One region of the Aquitalea pelogenes genome, then DNA from elsewhere that is predicted to be linked to it. Evidence: predicted binding sites of a transcription regulator. Region 1 holds the regulator's gene; the other holds the start of a gene.
What was found. The regulator sigma-54, encoded in region 1, starts transcription at its own class of promoters, with help from an activator protein. The targets are predictions, from matches to a motif close to CTGGCACGCTTCATGCTT.
Positions count from the first base shown of each region.

Region 2: a site for sigma-54 is predicted at 1,308-1,325, ahead of glnA (type I glutamate--ammonia ligase). Genes of this name have one in related genera too.

Region 1 is NZ_JAYSDA010000009.1:54,743-58,153, forward strand. Features, by position in the region: gene lptC (LPS export ABC transporter periplasmic protein LptC) at 1-67, shown strand, start outside; gene lptA (lipopolysaccharide transport periplasmic protein LptA) at 57-608, shown strand; gene lptB (LPS export ABC transporter ATP-binding protein) at 605-1,336, shown strand; gene ACE3SE_RS09420 (RNA polymerase factor sigma-54) at 1,340-2,764, shown strand; gene hpf (ribosome hibernation-promoting factor, HPF/YfiA family) at 2,836-3,162, shown strand; gene ptsN (PTS IIA-like nitrogen regulatory protein PtsN) at 3,284-3,411, shown strand, end outside.
Region 2 is NZ_JAYSDA010000004.1:203,799-207,209, forward strand. Features, by position in the region: gene aroE (shikimate dehydrogenase) at 1-534, opposite strand, end outside; gene ACE3SE_RS05435 (rhodanese-like domain-containing protein) at 662-1,114, opposite strand; gene glnA (type I glutamate--ammonia ligase) at 1,394-2,812, shown strand; gene ACE3SE_RS05445 (BLUF domain-containing protein) at 2,915-3,337, opposite strand.

The DNA of each region.
Region 1 (3,411 bases):
CATTTACGAGCAGCAGGCTGGTCAGTTACAGCTGCTGTCCAACGCAAAGGCCACTTATGAAAAATAACTGCCGCCGCTTCATCCGGCTGGCCTGGCTGGCCCTCGGCCTGTGCGCCATCCAGACCGCCCATGCCGAAAAGGCCGACCGGGACAAGCCCATCGAAATCAGTGCCGACCGGGGCAACCTCGACCAGCTCAAGGGCGTCACGGTATGGCAAGGCAATGTCGTCATCATCCAGGGCACACTCAAGCTCAATGCCGACCGCGCCACGGTCACCCAGGACAAACAGGGTAACCAGACCATGCAGGCCACCGGACGCCAGGTCAACTTCCGCCAGAAAATGGACGGCAAGAACGAATGGATCGAAGGCCAGGCCAACCAGCTGGACTACAACACCGTCACCCACGTTGCCGTGCTCACCGGCAATGCCCGCGTCAAGCGCGGCAGTGACCTGGTCATCGGCAATGTCATTACCTACAACACCGAAACCGAAATGTATGAAGTCAGCAGCGGTGCCAGCAGCAACGGCGGCCGCGTGACTGCCATCATCCAGCCCAGGCCCAGAGACAACAGCCCTGCCAAGAAAACTGACGGAAGCACTCCATGAGCGGCCCCAGCATCCTGAAAGTGGAGCGCCTGAAAAAGCGCTTCAAAAAACGTACGGTGGTAAAGGACGTCGCCCTGCAGATCCAGAGCGGGGAAGTGGTCGGCCTGCTTGGTCCCAACGGTGCCGGCAAGACCACCAGCTTTTACATGATCGTCGGACTGATCGGTGCCGATGAAGGCGAAATCACGCTGGATGGCAACAGTATCACCCACCTGCCCATTCATCAGCGCGCCCGCCTGGGGCTAGGCTATTTGCCGCAGGAAGCTTCCATTTTCCGCAAGATGACAGTGGAAGAAAACATCACGGCGGTGCTGGAAATTGCCGGTTACAAGGGCGACAAACTGGAGCAGGAACTCAGCCTGTTGCTCGACGACCTCAATATCGCCCACCTGCGCGAAAGCAATGCGCTGGCACTGTCCGGTGGCGAGCGCCGCCGGGTGGAAATTGCCCGCGTACTGGCCACCCGCCCGCGCTTCATCCTGCTGGACGAACCGTTTGCCGGTGTAGACCCGATTGCCGTCATCGACATCCAGAAAATCATCACCTTCCTGCAACAGCGTGGCATTGGCGTATTGATTACCGACCACAATGTGCGTGAAACCCTGCGCATCTGCGATCGCGCCTACATCATCAGTGATGGTTCGGTACTGGCTTCCGGCGAGCCGGAAGAACTGGTCAACAACGAGAAAGTGCGCCAGGTTTACCTGGGCGAGCACTTCCACCTGTAAGCCATGAAACAGTCACTACAGCTGCGGGTCTCCCAGCAACTCACCCTCACGCCGCAACTGCAACAGTCCATCAAGCTGTTGCAGCTGTCCACGCTCGACCTGCAGGCAGAAGTCGAACGCTTCTTGCTGGACAACCCCATGCTGGAACGCGGCGATGAGCCGCCCTCGCATGACAGCAGCCCGGCAGAAACGCCGGCTGCCCAGGAAGAATCCACCAGCACGGCGTCGGACAGCAGCGATGGTGACAACAGCCAGGACGCCAGCAATGGCGAACTCACCGACTGGGGCAGTGGCAGCCGCCGCAACGACGGGGACGATGAATTTGACCCCATGCTCAACGTACCCTGCCCGGTCAGCCTGCGCGAACACCTGCTGGCGCAGCTGGGTGAACTGACCCTGCCCACCCGCGACCAGGCCATTGTCCAGCTGCTGATCGAAGAACTGGACGACAACGGTTTCCTGACTACCGATCTGGAAGAACTGGCCAGCAACCTGCCGCTGGAACTGGAACTGGAAACCGATGAACTGATGGTCGGGCTGCGCCTGTTACAGCAATTCGACCCTCCCGGCATTGCCGCGCGTAACCTGGCCGAGTCGCTTGGCCTGCAACTGGCCCGTTTGCCCGCCAACGAGCCCGGCCATGCACTGGCACGCCAGATTGTGGCCGAGCACCTGACGCTGCTGGGCAACCGCGACTACACCCGGCTGAAGCGCATTCTGGGCGTGGATGACGAAGCCATCCGCCAGGCACAGCAACTGATCGCCCGGCTGACCCCTCACCCGGCGTCCGGTTTCGGCGGCGAAGACGTGCACTATGTCATCCCGGATGTGACCGTGCGCAAACGGCGTGGTCACTGGGTAGCCGAACTCAATAACGGCGCGGTACCGCGCTTGCGCGTCAACCAGCTGTATGCCCAGATGCTGTCGGAAAACCGCGCTGGCGCAGGCGAACTGACTGGCCGACTGCAAGAAGCAAAATGGCTGGTCAAGAACATCCAGCAACGATTTGACACCATTCTGAAAGTGTCAGAAGCTATAGTCGAAAGACAGCAAGCGTTCTTTGAACACGGTGAAGTCGCCATGCGGCCGCTTATCCTGCGGGACATCGCAGACGAACTTGGCCTGCATGAATCGACCGTATCACGCGTCACCACGCAGAAATACCTGCTTTGCCCTCGTGGTCTGTTCGAGCTGAAGTATTTCTTTGGCAGTGCACTGGAAACCGACAGCGGCGGCGAATGCTCGGCAACGGCCATCAAGGCGCATATCCGCCGCATGATAGACGGTGAAAACCCGGCCAAGCCACTTTCGGACAGCGCCATTGCCGACGAACTGGGCAAGCAAGGGATTCAGGTTGCAAGACGCACCGTTGCGAAGTATCGTGAAGCTATGCAGATACCGCCGGTCAATCTGCGCAAGGCATTGTGATTCACGCCTTGAAGTATATCCGCTCGCCCGGCCGACCCGACCGGGCAGTCAACACAAGAAGGAGTTAGGGTATGAACCTCAAAGTAACCGGTCTCCACCTCGAAGTAACCCCGGCCATCCGCGAATTCGTGGAAACCAAGCTGGAACGCATCACCCGCCATGTCGATCACGTGATTGACGTTGCTGTCACCCTGTCGGTAGACAAGCTGGTGCACAAGGCGGAAGTGAATGTTCACCTCTCCGGCAAGGATATCCATGTAGAGGCCACCGACTCCGACATGTACGCTGCCATCGACGCGCTGATGGACAAGCTCGATCGCCAAGTACTCAAGCACAAGGAAAAACAAAGCGAACACCGTGCAACAAGCCCACAGGTTCAACAGGAAGCCAGCTTGTAAACATTAAGTATTCGATGCGGGAACCCGGCGGGTTCCCGTTTTTATTTGCTCGGAGCCTTTTTCATTTTGATGAAGGCAACGTAGAATTGGCCAGTTTCTGTAGCCGCGTGCAACCATTCCTATGAGCCTGATTGGCAAAATCCTGACACAGGATCACATCCTCCCGGACCTGGATGTCGCCAGCAAGAAGCGCGTCTTCGAGCAGGTGGGCCTCCTTATCGAAAACACCCACGGCATCGCCCGCAGTGA
Region 2 (3,411 bases), on a different contig from region 1:
CAGTGCCTCGTAGCCACTGGCCACCACCTCACCCCAGGGCGCGAAATGATGGGCAATGGATTCCGCCTTGATCAGGGTACGGTTGGCAATGGTCACCTTGGCCGGCTTCTGTTCCAGAATCGGTTCCAGCACGCCGCGTACGGCACCACCGGCACCCAGAATAAGGATGCTCTTGCCTTCCATCGGGAAATCGAGGTTTTCCACGATATCGCGTACCAGGCCGACGCCGTCAGTGTTGTCGCCATACACTTTGCCATCGCGGAAAGTCAGGGTATTGACGGCCTCGGCTGCGCGGGCGCGCTCGGTCACTTCCTGGGCCATGCGGAAGGCATCACCCTTGAACGGCAGGGTGACATTCAGGCCCAGGCCACCTTCTTTCACAAACTGGCCAACCACTTCGTTGAACTTGCCCAGTTCGGCAAACAGCTTTTCATATTGCACGGCTTCGCCGGTGGCTCGGGCAAACTCACTGTGAATGAACGGCGACTGGCTATGGGAAACGGGGTTACCGATGACGGCGTAACGGTTGGTCATGATCAGCTTTCTTGGATTCCTGTGGTGCTACCGCATCGTGCGGTTCATCTGCTGAGGTAGCACTTTGCCGTGTAACGTCATAAACATCAACCGGTCAATACCCCTGTCCCAACAAATCAGGCCTGCTTCAGCCTTGCACCCACGGCAAGCCATGGGCTTTCCAGCCATTCACTACGCCGCGATGCTCATGGGCATCCTTGTCGCCCTCAAAGCCCTCCATCACGTTGTATACACGGGCATATCCGGCTGCCGCTGCCTGTACGGCCGCTTCATGCGAGCGCACGCCGCTGCGGCACATCAGCAGCAGCAAAGCCTGCTTGTCGACCGCGCCCTGCAATTGCGCAAGAAACTGCGGATTGGGCTGCATGCCGGGAAAACTGCGCAGCTCGATACGCAATGCACCGGGTACCACGCCAACAAATTGCCACTCTGCAGCACTGCGGACATCCACCAGTACGGCACCTTCCACTTGCTGAATCAGGCAGTATGCTTCTGTCGGCGTCAGTGCGCCCTGATAAGACAATTGCTGACTGGCGGCACGTTCCGCAGCGGTCTGCAGGATCTTGACGGTTTGTTCCATGGGCTACCTTTCTTTGTAACGGGGCCGTGCCACACTATGGTGCGCAGGGCCTGCCAGTGCGGAGCGGCTGTCAGCACCAGGCAATGCACCAATATCGATCATTTGCACTTGGCAAGGCATCATTTTGGTGCACAACTTACGGCTAGCAGGACCGAACACCCTGTGACACAATGATTGAATTAGCGTTCTTAGCCTGGCACGCTTCATGCTTCAAGCGAAGCGTACCATCTTTATCAAGCAATATTGCTTTCGATGCACGTTGCCTTTAGGAGAACATTCATGGCGGTTGCAGACGTAGTCAAGCTGATTCAAGAAAACGACGTCAAGTTCGTAGACCTGCGTTTTACTGATACCCGTGGTAAAGAACAACACGTTACCATTCCGGCACACGTGCTGCTGGAAGATGCTGACGAGTGGTTCGAGCGCGGCCACGCTTTTGATGGCTCCTCCATTGCCGGCTGGAAAGGCATTCAAGCCTCCGACATGCTGCTGATGGCTGACCCGGCTACCGCCAAGATTGACCCCTTCTTTGACGAACCGACCGTATTCATGTCTTGTGACGTGATTGACCCAGCCGACGGCAAGGGCTACGACCGCGACCCGCGCTCCATCGCCAAGCGCGCTGAAGCTTACCTGAAGGCATCCGGCCTGGGCGACACCGCCTACTTCGGTCCGGAACCGGAATTCTTCGTATTCGACAGCATCACCTGGGGCACCGACATGTCCGGTTGCTTCGTGAAGATCAAGTCCGAAGAAGCTGCCTGGGCCTCCGCTGAAGAATTCGAAGGTGGCAACACCGGTCACCGTCCGGGCGTGAAGGGCGGCTACTTCCCGGTACCGCCGGTTGACTCCGCTCAAGACCTGCGTTCCGCCATGGTTCTGCTGCTGGAAGAGCTGGGCGTACCGGTTGAAGTGCACCACCACGAAGTGGCCACTGCCGGCCAGATGGAAATCGGTACCAAGTTCAGCACCCTGACCCAGCGTGCCGACTGGACCCAGATCCTGAAATACGTGGTTCAGAACGTGGCACACAGCTACGGCAAGACCGCTACCTTCATGCCCAAGCCCATCGTTGGTGACAACGGTTCCGGCATGCACGTTCACCAGTCCATCTGGAAAGACGGCAAGAACCTGTTTGCTGGCGACGGCTATGCCGGCCTGTCCGACACCGCCCTGTACTACATCGGCGGTATCATCAAGCACGCCAAGGCACTGAACGCCATCACCAACCCGGGTACCAACTCCTACAAGCGTCTGGTTCCGCATTACGAAGCTCCGGTAAAACTGGCTTACTCCGCCAAGAACCGTTCCGCTTCCATCCGTATCCCGCACGTGGCCAACCCGAAGGCTCGCCGTATCGAAGCGCGCTTCCCGGATCCGCTGGCTAACCCGTACCTGTGCTTCTCCGCGCTGCTGATGGCTGGTCTGGATGGTATCCAGAACAAGATCCACCCGGGCGATGCCGCTGACAAGAACCTGTACGACCTGCCGCCGGAAGAAGACAAGCTGATCCCGACCGTGTGCGCAAGCCTGGACGAAGCCCTGGCTGCCCTGGACGCAGACCGCGACTTCCTGACTCGTGGCGGTGTGTTCTCCAACGAATGGATCGACGCCTACATCGAACTGAAGATGCAGGAAGTGAACCTGACCCGCATGACTACCCACCCGGTAGAATTTGCAATGTACTACTCCCTGTAATCGGGCGATGGGCACCTCCGGGTGCCTTGCCGGATACAGAAAACCCGCGCAAGCACTGCTTGTGCGGGTTTTTTCATGCCTGCCGGCTACCGCCAGGAACACTCAGCCCGGCAACTCGGCAAAAGCCTTGAGCATGGCCAGGCCATCCTGTGGCGCAACAACCAGCTGGCTGACATCAAATGCAGGATCGAACACCGGGGCAAACTGGGGGAAGCGCGCCAGTGCTTCGGGCTGCGGCACATGGAAACCCATATACCACTGGCCAAACTCACGCTGTTTGCATTCGCTGCAAAACAGGGACTCCACCTGATGATGGCGCGAATCCTGGCTGATTTTGCTGAACGCAGCCTCAACCACAGCCTCCTCCCCCTCCAGCAGTTGCAAGAAGCAGCCATCGCGGTACAGCAACAGGCCGGTGATCTGCCGGGCCTGGTTATTGGCCACCGACTTGTCCAGGATTGCCGTCAAATCGGCAGGAGACAGGGCTGTGGTGGCCTTGCTGGAATAAAGCAACTGAATCAGCATGGGCCGGCTTTCTGTAAAGTGCCAGGACGATGGGCTGAACGGATGACTGCAAACATTTCCTCATTACCTTCTGC